One region of the Actinocorallia aurea genome, then DNA from elsewhere that is predicted to be linked to it. Evidence: riboswitches for the same ligand, from Rfam matches in the RefSeq annotation. Region 1 holds a riboswitch; each other region holds the start of a gene.
What was found. A riboswitch is a leader RNA that binds a small molecule or an ion and turns the genes downstream of it on or off. The one in region 1 is predicted to bind S-adenosylmethionine.

Region 1 (3,979 bases):
ACCCCGGCGAAGGCGCGGAGCTCGCCCTGTGGATCCTCGGCAGCAGCGGCGGCGAGAGCGCCCGGGTCGCGGGGGAGCGGGGGCTGCCGTTCGCGGCGAACTACCATGTGGCTCCCTCGCACGTGCTGGAGGCGGTCGAGGCCTACCGGGCGGCGTTCAAGCCGTCGGACGCGCTCGCCGAACCCTACGTCGTGGTCTCCGCCGACGTCGTCGTCGCCGAGGACGACGAGACCGCGCGCCGCCTCGCGTCCCCCTACGCGCTGTGGGTGCGCAGCATCCGCCGGACCGGCGCGGCGATCCCGTTCCCGACCGAGGCCGACGCCGCCGCGCACGAGTGGAGCGAGGCCGACCTCGAACTCGTCGTGGACCGGACCGCCACCCAGTTCGCGGGATCGCCCGGCACCGTCGTCGAAAGGCTGGAGACGCTCCGGCGCGTCACCGGCGCCGACGAACTGCTCGTCACGACCATCGTCCACGACCACGCGGCCCGCGTCCGCTCCTTCGAGCTGCTCGCGCGCGCTTGGCACGGCACAGGAGGCAACCCGTGAGCTACGCACCACCCGCCGACGTCGCAGCGAACGGCCCGTACGGCCCTGAAAGGGTCCAGGCCTCCTTGGCGGTTGGCCGGCCCGTCTACCCTTTCCAGGGGCGTCTCGGCACACCGCTCTTCCCGGCCGTCCCCGGGCGGTACCACCTGTACGCGGCCTGGACGTGCCCGTACGCGCAGCGCGCCGCGATCGTCCGTGAACTCGCCGGCCTCCAAGACGTCGTCGGGCTGTCGTATGTGGACGACGAGAGGGACGCGCTCGGGTGGGCGTTCCGGGAGCGGCGCGGAGCCGACCCCGTCAACGGGTTCCGGTACCTGAGCGAAGCCTACGAGGCCACCGAGCCGGGCTACCCGGGGCACATCTCCGTGCCCGTCCTGTGGGACACGCGGGAACGCCGCATCGTCAGCAACCACTACCCGGACATCACCTTGGACCTCGCCACGCAGTTCGCCCACTGGGCGGACCCTTCCGTCGAGCTGTACCCCGAACACCTGCGCGCGCGCATCGACGTCCTCAACGAGGAGATCCGGACCGACGTCAACGAGGCCGCGCAGCAGGCCCGCGCGGCGGACCCGGCGACGGCGGCGTCCGCGCGCGCCCGCCTGGCGGGGGCCTTCGCCCGCCACGACGCGACGCTCTCACGGACCCCGTACCTGCTCGGCGACTCCCTCACCGAAGCCGACATCCGCCTCTGGGTGACCCTGGTCCGCCACGACGCGGCGCCCAACCCGCACGACGGCCTCTCGGCTGAGCCCTTGGCGGCCTTCCCTTCCCTGGCCGCCTACACGTCCCGCCTTCTGGCCCTCCCGGCCTTCGCCGCGACGACCGACCCCGCCCTCGCCGGCGTCCCGCGCTGAGCCGTTTCCCCAGGTCACACGGGTCGACCGCATTGACTCGGCCGGTCGCCGCACGTAGCGTCTTAGGTGCTCTACGTAGCCACCGGAAGGGACTCGATGCGCCTCCGACCCATCCTCACCACCGCCGCCCTCGCGGCCCTCCTCTCCGCCGCCCCCGCCCGCGCGACCCCGCCGCCGCCCGCCCCGTCCGTGGTCGTCGCCATCACCTTCTGCCAGGAACCCGACTACAAGACCTGTGACCGCTACGGCGTGGACACCGGCACCCCCTACCGGGTCCCCGGCCCCTACACCGCCAAGCTGGCCTCGGCCCGCACCGAGCCCGCGGGCACCACCTGCACCCTGTACCGCTACGAGAACGCCATGGGCCCCCTCGCCGACGTCACCCCGGCGGGCACCTCCCCCCTGGACGTCAAGCCCACGTCCTTCCTCTGCTCCGCCCCCTGACCCGTCGCCGCGAGGACCTCCGCGCACCTCGCCCCACCCCGCCGACGCGTGCGGGTACCTCGTGCGACGCCTCCCGTGCGGCTGGCGCCCTCGCGTGAAGGTACCCGCGTGGCGGGGTGCTCCTTGACCCTCAACCGCCCCGTGCGTCCCGTGTGCGCGCGCCTTGCGTGCGCCGCATGGCGGATGCCCCCGGCCCGGTCGGGAATCGTGACCAAATTCATGTATTTCCTACTTTATTAGTATGTATTATGTGTGGTGTCGGCAAGGAGTGCCAGCGTCAAGCCCCGGCTAGCTGGCCGGCAACCCTCACTGATGCGGGGTGCCCCGGGTGAAGGCCAGGTGGCGTTCGCGTCACAAGCAACGGTGAGGGATGACTGTGAGCGTGGTGAGTGCGGTCGCGGAGACCGCCGTGGACAGGTTCGGCGAAGAGAAGATGTGGGATCTCGTGCGGGCCGGGCGGCCGCGCGAGATGGTGGAGGCGCTGACGCGCCCCGACGACGGACCGCGTCCGGGCGGGGCCCGGGACTGGGCCGCGGTCTGGTACCCGGGGCTGATCGGGACCTTGGCGGCGGGCACGCCGGCCGGCTCGGCGGCTCCGGAAGCGGGCTCCGCGGCGGGGGACGGGCGCGCGACCGGATTCGACGTGCTGCGCGATCTGCTGGCGACCGGCTCGGCCGAGACCGCGGTGCGGGACGCCGAGGCGGTGCTCGGGACCTGTCCGATGAGCACGGACGCGCTGACGTCGCTGGGCGGGGCGCTCACCGCGCTCGTCTACGCCGACCGGGCGGATCTGGCGGCGCGCTGGTGCCGTCCGCTGCTGGAGCAGACGACGGCGCACTGCGATCCGGTCTGGCTCGGGATGTTCGCCGCGATCCGGGGGGAGACGGCGCTGCGGCTCGGCGACCCGGCCGAGGCGGCGGCGTGCGTGCGGACCGCGCTCATGCACATCCCGTGGCGGGACTGGGGTGTCGCGATAGGGGTCCCGTTCGCCACGATGATCGCCGCGAAGACGGCGCTCGGCATGACCGAGGACGTCATCCGATATCTCGCGGTCCCCGTTCCCGAAGCGATGTGGGAAACGCCGGCCGGGCTGCATTATCTCGCGGCGCGCGGCCAATTCCACGCGGCTTCCGGAAATGCCGCCCGAGCCCTGGCCGATTATCGGGAATGCGGCGCGATAATGCGGCGTTGGGGCATCGACCTGCCGGGCCTCGCCCCCTGGCGGATCGGCGCCGGGCATGCCGCGCTCGCGCTCGGCGAGCGGGCCGAGGCCGCAGGGCTGGCCCGCGAGCAGCTTGCGCTGTCGGGCGCCGCGCCGACCCGCACCCGGGGCGCCGCGCTGCGGCTGCTCGCCCTGGCAGGCCCCGCGGAGCAGCGCCGAACCCTGCTCGAAGAGGCCTGCGACGTACTGCGAGAGGCCGGTGACACGGCGGAGGCGGAACGTGCCAAGGCCGACCTCGCTTCCCTCGCGCCGGACCGCGCGGTCCTCAGCGAGGCCGAGGCCAAGGTCGCCGAACTCGCCGCGCGCGGCCTGTCGAACCGACAGATCTCCACCCGGCTGTACATCACGGTGAGCACCGTGGAACAGCATCTGACGCGCATTTATCGCAAACTCGGCCTGCGCCGCAGAAGCCAACTCGCCGCATTCCTCCAGGCCGCTTCGCGATAGGGGGCGCTAGGGGTCGGCGCATCTGGTGGCGGTTTCCCCCGGTGGACAGAATCGATCAAGTAGAGATCGGTCTTCCCCGGGGGGACAGCATGGCAGCAGCCTTTCCCATCGCCGTCGTCGGCCTTTCCTGCCGACTGCCGGCGGCGCCCGATCCCGCGGCCTTCTGGCGGCTGCTGGAGGCGGGCGCGGACGCGGTGACGGCGCGGTCGGGCGTCCCCGGCGGATACCTGGAGGGCACCGACCTTTTCGACCCAGCCTTCTTCGGCGTCTCGCCGCGTGAGGCGGCCGCCGCGGACCCGCAGCAGCGGCTCCTCCTCGAACTGGCCTGGGAGGCGCTCGAGGAGGCCCGCGTCCCGCCCGCCCGGCTCGCCGGGCGGGCGGTCGGCGTCTTCGCCGCCGCGACGCACGGCGACTACGCGGCGGTGGTGCAGCGCGCCGGGGCCGCCGCGGTCACCCGGCAC
Region 2 (3,979 bases), on a different contig from region 1:
CACCTTGACGGCGTCTGCGAGCTGGTTCATGCCACGCTCGAGACCGCGCCGGGCCTCCTCGTCGAACGCGATCATCTTGGCAGCCATTGGCTCCAGATCCTCCTCGTAGTGGATGCGGAACATGGCGGGTCGGGGGATGCCCGCGACGGACGGCCTCACCCTGCGAGCGGCCCCATGCATGCCACCCGTGAGTCAGGCCTCATCGCCTCCGACCCAGAAGCTTTGCGGTTATCACTCTCACCCAGAGAGTGCCAGAACACTGTTTAGCACTCTACCCCGGAGAGTGCAAGCCGCATGCGTGCTGAGCAGGGGCACCGCCCAAAAAGAGACCCGCGTTCCCGATTCGGGGGACGCGGGTCCGTGCGGGTGGTCGGCTCAGAGGGCGCGGACGAGGTCGGCCTGGGGGCCCCGGTCCGACTGGGTGATCTCGAACTCGACCCGCTGGCCCTGTTCGAGGGTGCGGTAGCCGTCCATCTGGATGGAGCTGTGGTGGACGAACACGTCACGGCCGCCGTCGACGGCGATGAATCCGTAGCCCTTGTCCGCGTTGAACCACTTCACGGTGCCCTGCGCCATTCTTGAACCCTGACTGGAGCCGCGGCCCCCCTGGACCGCGGAACGGCCGTGGAGTCCACCTCGGACCCCCGATCCCCATTCGAGACCGCCCGGAGATCCTGGCGTGATGGAGATGGCAACGGAACATACAGGGGTGTATCAGACAGGGGAATGTTCCGGCCGGGTGTGGCCACCATTCCCTTACCGGACAAAACGCGAAAGGGCTTTCCCATTCTGACGGGAAAGCCCTTTCTGTAAAGACGCTGTGGCTAGCAGCCGCCGGCGACCGCCGGGATGATCGACACCTGGGTGCCCGCCGGGGTCGCCGTGTCGAGGCCCTGCTCGAACCGGACGTCCTCGTCGCCGACGTAGACGTTCACGAAACGACGCAGCTTGCCCGTGTCGTCCAGAACGCGCGCGGCGATGCCCGTGTAGTTCGCCTCAAGGTCGGCGATGACATCGCGAAGGGTGTCACCGGTCGCCTTGACCTCGGCCTCGCCACCCGTGTAGGTGCGGAGAATCGTGGGAATACGGACGGAAACGCTCATATCTAGTCTCAGACCAATCCGGTAGCGCGGAACGCCTCGATCGAAGGCGCGATGTTGGCGGACGGCTTGGCGACCGGGGCCACCGCGTCCAGCGTCTTCAGGCCTTCGCCCGAGTTGATGATGACCGTCTCCAGCGACGGGTCGAGCTGCCCGCTGTCGATGAGCTTCTTCAGCACGCCGACGGTCACGCCGCCCGCGGTCTCGGCGAAGATGCCCTCGGTCCTGGCCAGCAGCCGGATCCCGTCGACGACCTCGGTGTCGGTGACGTCGTCGATGGCGCCGCCGGTGCGGCGGACCGCGTCCAGGACGTAGGGACCGTCGGCCGGGTTGCCGATCGCCAGGGACTTGGCGATCGTGTTCGGCTTGACGGGGCGGATGACGTCGAGGCCTGCCTTGAAGGCCGCCGACACCGGGCTGCACCCCTCGGCCTGGGCGCCGAACACCTTGTACGGCTTGTCTTCGACGAGCCCGAGCTTGATCAGCTCCTGGAAGGCCTTGTCGATCTTCGTCAGCTGGGAGCCGGACGCGATCGGGACGACGATCTGGTCGGGCAGGCGCCAGCCGAGCTGCTCGGCGATCTCGTACCCGAGCGTCTTGGAGCCCTCGGCGTAGTACGGGCGGACGTTGACGTTGACGAACGCCCAGTCCTCCTGCTCGCCGGCCAGCTCCGAGGCGAGGCGGTTGACGTCGTCGTAGTTGCCGTCGACCGTCACGAAGGTGCCGTCGTACACGGCGGTCGTGATGATCTTCTGCTGCTCCAGGTCGGAGGGCACGAAGACGGCGCTGCGGATGCCCGCGCGGGCCGCGGCGGCGGCGACGGCGTTGGCCAGGTTCCCGGTGGACGGGCAGGCCAGCACCTTGAAGCCGAGCTCACGGGCGGCGGCCAGGGCGACGCCGACCACGCGGTCCTTGAAGGAGTGGGTGGGGTTGCCGCTGTCGTCCTTGACCCACAGGGCGCTGAGGCCGAGCGCGGAGGCGAGCTGGTCGGCCTTCACCAGACGGGTGAAGCCGGGCTCGGTGTTGGGGATCTCGGCGACGTTCGACGGGACCGGAAGGAGGTCCTTGTAACGCCAGATGTTATGGGGGCCCGCTTCGATGCTCTCCCGGGTCACGCCCGTGATGTCATAGGAGACCTCTAGCGGGCCGAAACACTCGGAACAGGCGTAGTACGGGCCGAGTTCTACGGAGTTGCCGCATTCGCGGCAGACGAGCGCGGTGGCGTTACCCAGGTTGGGCATGATGCGAGGCTCTCCCTCATCTTTGCCTGCGCCGATCTGGTCGCAGGCCGGAGTTGGCACCTGTTCCGGGAGCGCGCGCAAGGGCTGCGCCGATCGCCGGAAGGGTTGCCGGGGCTTCGCAGGGCCGGTCCCTCCACCCCTCTGGATGAGCGCCCGTCAAAAAGCGACGGGCGTGTATGAAGTTGTGCCCCGACTTTACCTCAGGTGTCCGAAGACCCGAACAGCCGGGGCGGCCACCTGGTTGGACCGTGCCCGATTGTGAGTTGCGCCACCGCCGTCCCGGTCAGGGCCGACCTTGACCGGGATCGCCCCGATGTGCCGTGCGAGACTCGGGGGCATGCAGGTACTCGTCGCCAGCAACCGCGGTCCCGTCTCCTTCGGCCGCGCCGAAGACGGCACCCTGACCATGCGCCGGGGAGGGGGCGGCCTGGTCTCCGGGCTCGCCTCCGTGGCCGCCGGCTCCGACCTCCTCTGGGTGTGCGCGGCGCTCTCCGAAGCCGACCGCACGGCAGCCCGTCAGGACCCCGAAGGACGCCTGGACAAGGCGGGCCACGACACCGGGGCCGTGCGGATGCTCGACATCCCCGAGCAGACCTTCCACCGGGCCTACAACTCCGTCGCCAACTCGACCCTGTGGTTCGTCCACCACCTTCTCTACGCCACCCCGACCGCCCCGCACTTCGACGCCACGTTCCGGCGCGACTGGCAGGCGTACGCGGCCTACAACGCGGCCTTCGCCGGGGCGCTGAGGCAGGACGCGGAGCGGGGCGCGAAGGTCGTCGTGCAGGACTACCACCTGTCCTTGGTGCCCGGGATGCTCCGGGAGGCCAGGCCCGACCTTCGGATCGCGCACTTCTCGCACACGCCCTGGGCTCCGCCCGCCTACTTCCGGCTGCTGCCCGACGACATCGGCACCGAGATCCTGGAGGGCATGCTCGGCGCCGACCACCTCGGATTCCTCTGCGACCGCTGGGCCGAGGCGTTCCTCGCCTGCTGCGACGAGATCCTCGGCGCGGCCATCGACCCCGTCGCCGGAACGGTCACGCACCGGGGCCGGACGACCCGCGTGGGCGTCCACGCGCTGGGCGTCGACGGGCCGGAGCTGCGGGAGCGGGCCGGGCGGGCGGACGTGGCGGAGCGGATGGCCTCGCTCCGCGAGCAGGTCGGCGACAGGCAGCTCATCGTGCGGATCGACCGTACGGAGCTGTCGAAGAACATCGTCAGGGGGCTCGCGGCCTACTGGGAGCTGCTGCTCAACCATCCCGAGTGGCGGGGCCGGGTCGTGCACCTGGCGTTCGCCTACCCGTCGCGGACCGACCTTCCGGAGTACCGGGCCTACACCGCGGCGGTCGAGCGCCTCGCCTCGGAGATCAACGACGAGTTCGGCACCGCCGACTGGACGCCGCTGATCCTCCAGGTGAAGGACGACTACGCGAGGTCCCTCGCGGCCTACCAGCTCGCCGACGTGCTCGTGGTGAACCCGATCCGGGACGGCATGAACCTCGTCGCCAAGGAGGGCCCGGTCCTATCGGAGAAGGGCTGCGCGCTGGTCCTGTCCCGCGAGGCCGGCGCCGCCGCCGAGCTCTCCGAGGACGCCCTCGTCGTCAACCCCTTCGACGTCTCCCAGACCGCCGAGAC
Region 3 (3,979 bases), on a different contig from region 1:
TCCGAGGCCGCCGCCTCGCTTCTGTGGGCGCGCCGCACCCTCGCCCTGGTCGCCTCCGGGACCGTTTCCGGCCAGGCGACCCGGCGGGCCGGATTCGTCGCGAGGGCCGAGGACCACCTTCCGCGGCTGTTGCTGCGCGAAGGCGGCGGCTTCGTCTCCCGCATGGCCGAACGCCGACTCCGCCCGCTGCTCAAGGCTGGGCCGCGGCAGGCGCCCCGGCTCGCCGAGACACTGCTGGAGTGCATGAAGAACGGCTTCAACGCCACCGAGGCCGCGGCCGTGCTGCAGGTGCACCCGCAGACCGTCCGGTATCGGCTGGGGCGGCTCCAGGACCTGCTCGGCACGGACCTGGAGGATCCCCGGATCAGGCTGGAGATGATGCTCCTGGTGCAGGTCTGGATTGATGAGTTCCAGGAGGATAAGTCCTAGACTCCGCGCATGCGCACCGTCGTCGCCCCCCTCGTCCTGACGGTCCTCTTCTCGGCCGTCGCCGTCGCGTCACCCGCCCACGCCGCGGGGCCACTCAAGATCCGCTCCGCGAAGGCCTCCGGCACCCCCGTCATCACCGCGGGCGCGAAGGCCAAGGTGCCGATCCGCGTCCGTGTCTCCGGGACCAGGATCACCGACGTCGACGCCACGCTCCGGCTCCCGAACGGCAAGGGCTTCACCCTCGTCAGCGACCTCAAGCGGGCGTCGGGAACTGCGGGAGACGGCGTCTACAAGGGCACCGCCGTCCTCGACAAGGCCGACTGGGGAGGCAGGTACACCCTTGAGGTCGCCGCCACCGACGGCGCTCCGTCGAACGCGTACTACGACTTCGTCACCCACAGGAAGGCCGGCGCCATTACGGTCCGGCGCGCCGCGAAGCTGTCTTCGACGTCGCCCGCGAGCGCCGCCAAGGGCACGAAGGTGAAGGCGAAGGGGACCGTCAAGGGACTCAACCTCAAGGGCAAGTTCGCCGGGCTCAAGGGAGCCTCCGTCCAGATCTGGTTCCGCCGCACGAGCGGCAAGGCCGTCCGGCTGGGGACGGTTAAGACAGGCACCAAGGGCGCGTTCACGTTCACGTTCAAGGCCTCGGCCGACGGGGAGGTCTCCGCTCGGTTCCCCGGCGGCGGCCAGTGGCAGAAGCGCGCAACGGGCTGGAAGGCCCTCGACGTCAGGTGAGGCCGACGGCGCCGCCCGTCCGGCGCGCGGCCCTGGTCCGGATGCTCGCGGCGATCGACATCGCGACCAGGGTCCCGGCGAGGACGCCGAGCGTCATCAGGGTCGCGCCGACGACCCACAGGCCGCTGTCGTCGTCGGACCAGTCGTAGGCGACGGCGGCCGCCATGCCGAGCGCGGGACCGAAAGCGGCGAGGTTGCCGAAGCGGAGCGCGCCGCCGACGAGGAGGGCGGCGAGTACCACGACGAGGCCGACGCCCTGCCAGACCTGGTACGGCCCGGAGACCGTGCCGTCCGGGGCGGTGTCGTACTGCTGGTCCCAGCCCAGCCAGGCGGCCCAGTTGGCGGCGGCGGCGATCGCGAGGACGACGAATGCGGCGGCATTACGGGAGATCTGCTGCATACCGACCAGTCTGGCGACCGCCGCCCGGCCGCCCCAGAGCGCGGATACTCAACTGCGGAATGAGTACCGGAGCCGCATAGGCTGAGGCCCATGCTGACGCTGATGGCCGTGCACGCCCACCCTGACGACGAGGTGATCGGCACCGGGGGAGTCCTCGCCCGCGCCGCCGCCCAGGGGATCAGAACGGTGCTCGTGACCTGCACGAACGGGGAGCAGGGCGACGGACCGGGCGGGGTCAAGCCCGGTGAGGAAGGCCACGACCCGGCCGCCGTCCGTGAGACCCGGCTGAAGGAACTCGCCCGCTCCGCCGAGATCCTCGGCATCGAACACGTCGAACTCCTCGGCTACGCGGACTCCGGCATGGTCGGCTGGGCCGCCAACACCGCCCCCGGCTCGTTCGCCGGCGCCGATCTCGACGCCGCCACCGACAAGCTCGTCGCCCTCATGGAGCGCTACCGACCGCAGGTCGTCGTCACCTACGACGACAACGGCGGCTACGGGCACCCCGACCACATCCAGGCCCACCGCGTCGCCGTCGCCGCCACCGAGCGCAGCGGCATCCCCGAGCGCCTGTACGCCACCGCGATGCCGCGCTCGGCCATGGCCGAGATGGCCCGCGTGGCCCGCGAGCAGAACTGGGGCCTGGACTGGCCCGAGCTGGAAGAGGGCGCCGAGCCCGAGTTCGGCACCCCCGACGAGCTCGTCACCACGGTCGTGGACGTCAGCGAGTACTTCGCGCGCAAGGCCGAGGCCCTCCAGGCGCACGCCAGCCAGAGCGACGGCGCCTTCCTGTTCACCCTCCCCGAGCAGGCCCAGCTGATGTTCCTCGGTCACGAGGCCTTCTCCCGCCTGCGCGGCGAGGGCGGCGACGACACGGACGATCTCTTCGGCGGGATCTCCTAGGGGCCGGTTGCGTGAGGACCCCTTGCGGGAGGACCGGGTTGCGGGAGGACCCGGTCCTCCTGCTATAAAAGACCCGAAGGTCATGAGTGCCAGCGTTCAGCCCCGGCTTGCTGGCCGCCAACCCTCCTCCGCGGCGGGGTGGTCCGGGTGACGACCAGGCCCTGCGCAAAGGCGCCGGGCAAGCGCGGATTCCCCGGACGGCGTTCCCGGAATCCATGATGGAGCCCCCGGAGGCCTCCCGTGACCGTTCTCACGTCCCTTCCCGCCGTCGTCGGCCTCGACGCCCCCGTCCCCGTCCGCGACGGGTTCACCGGCTACGCCAACTTCGACTACGCCGCCTCCGCGCCCTGTCTCCAGGCGGTGGCCGACGCCGTCACGCAGGCCCTGCCCTACTACAGCAGCGTGCACCGCGGCGCGGGCTACGCCTCCCAGGTGACCACCCGCGCCTACGAGGAGGCCCGCGAGACCGTCCGCGAGTTCCTCGGCGGGCCCCAGTCGGTGATCTTCACCCGCAACACCACCGACGCGTTCAACCTCCTCGCCCGCGCCGTCCCGCAGGGCACGTCGGTCGTGGTGTTCTCCTCCGAGCACCACGCCACCCAGCTCCCGTGGCGCCGCGCCGTCCGGCTGCCGATCCCCGCGACGCCCGCCGAAGCCCTCGCCGCCGCCGAGGACGCGCTGCGCGCCTGCCCACAGGGGCCGCGCCTGCTCGTCGTCACCGCAGCATCCAACGTCACCGGCGAGCTGTGGCCGATCCGTGAACTCGCCGCCGTCGCGCACCGCTGCGGCGCCCGCATCGCGATCGACGCCGCCCAGCTCGCCCCGCACCGCCCGTTCGACGCCTCCCCCTACGACTACGTGGCCCTGTCCGGCCACAAGCTCTACGCGCCGTTCGGCGCAGGGGTCCTCGCGGGCCGCGCCGACTGGCTGCGCGCCGCCGACCCGTACCTGCGCGGCGGCGGCGCCACCCGCTGCGTCACCCCCGAAGGCGGCGTCTCCTGGGCCGCCGAGCCCGAGCAGCGCCACGAGGCAGGCACCCCCAACGTGCTCGGCGCCATCGCCATCGCCGAGGCCTGCCGCGCCCTCACCGACTGGCAGGGCATCGTCGCCGAGGAAGAGCGCCTGCTCGCCCGGCTCCGCGACGGCCTCGCCGCCCTCCCCGCCGTCCGCGAACTGTCCCTGTGGGGGCCGAACCACCCGCGCGTCGGCATCGTCTCCTTCACCGTCGACGGCCACAGCGCCCGCGAAGTCGCCGAATACCTGTCCGACGTCCACGGCATCGGCGTCCGCGACGGCAAGTTCTGCGCCCACCCCCTCGTCGCCGCCCTCACCGGCGCCACCGACACCACCGCGGTCCGCGCCAGCTTCGGCCTCGGCACCACCGAGGCCCACATCGACCGCCTCCTGGCCGCCCTCACCGCCCTCACCGCCTGACCCCCTCGAACGGGGCGGTCCTGCCGCCGCCCGCCGCCGCCAGGGCCGCCCTTCCCGCCGTCCTGACGGCCCGACCCG

Region 2: it holds a riboswitch for S-adenosylmethionine, as region 1 does, so the genes downstream of both, thrC (threonine synthase) here and ACYVOM_RS12235 (response regulator transcription factor) in region 1, are expected to answer to the same signal.
Region 3: it holds a riboswitch for S-adenosylmethionine, as region 1 does, so the genes downstream of both, ACYVOM_RS10310 (aminotransferase class V-fold PLP-dependent enzyme) here and ACYVOM_RS12235 (response regulator transcription factor) in region 1, are expected to answer to the same signal.

The regions. Positions count from the first base shown of each region.
Region 1 covers NZ_BAAGPQ010000011.1:147,659-151,637, reverse strand. The annotation lists gene ACYVOM_RS12250 (LLM class flavin-dependent oxidoreductase) at 1-548, shown strand, start outside; gene ACYVOM_RS12245 (glutathione S-transferase C-terminal domain-containing protein) at 545-1,405, shown strand; gene ACYVOM_RS12240 (hypothetical protein) at 1,502-1,849, shown strand; SAM riboswitch class IV at 2,110-2,215, shown strand; gene ACYVOM_RS12235 (response regulator transcription factor) at 2,226-3,518, shown strand; gene ACYVOM_RS12230 (type I polyketide synthase) at 3,608-3,979, shown strand, end outside.
Region 2 covers NZ_BAAGPQ010000006.1:3,722-7,700, forward strand. The annotation lists gene groL (chaperonin GroEL) at 1-87, opposite strand, end outside; gene ACYVOM_RS08175 (cold-shock protein) at 376-576, opposite strand; gene ACYVOM_RS08180 (MoaD/ThiS family protein) at 825-1,103, opposite strand; gene thrC (threonine synthase) at 1,112-2,341, opposite strand; SAM riboswitch class I at 2,355-2,493, opposite strand; gene ACYVOM_RS08190 (alpha,alpha-trehalose-phosphate synthase (UDP-forming)) at 2,679-3,979, shown strand, end outside.
Region 3 covers NZ_BAAGPQ010000008.1:30,105-34,083, forward strand. The annotation lists gene ACYVOM_RS10290 (PucR family transcriptional regulator) at 1-429, shown strand, start outside; gene ACYVOM_RS10295 (hypothetical protein) at 439-1,164, shown strand; gene ACYVOM_RS10300 (hypothetical protein) at 1,157-1,564, opposite strand; gene ACYVOM_RS10305 (PIG-L family deacetylase) at 1,655-2,467, shown strand; SAM riboswitch class IV at 2,546-2,658, shown strand; gene ACYVOM_RS10310 (aminotransferase class V-fold PLP-dependent enzyme) at 2,708-3,901, shown strand.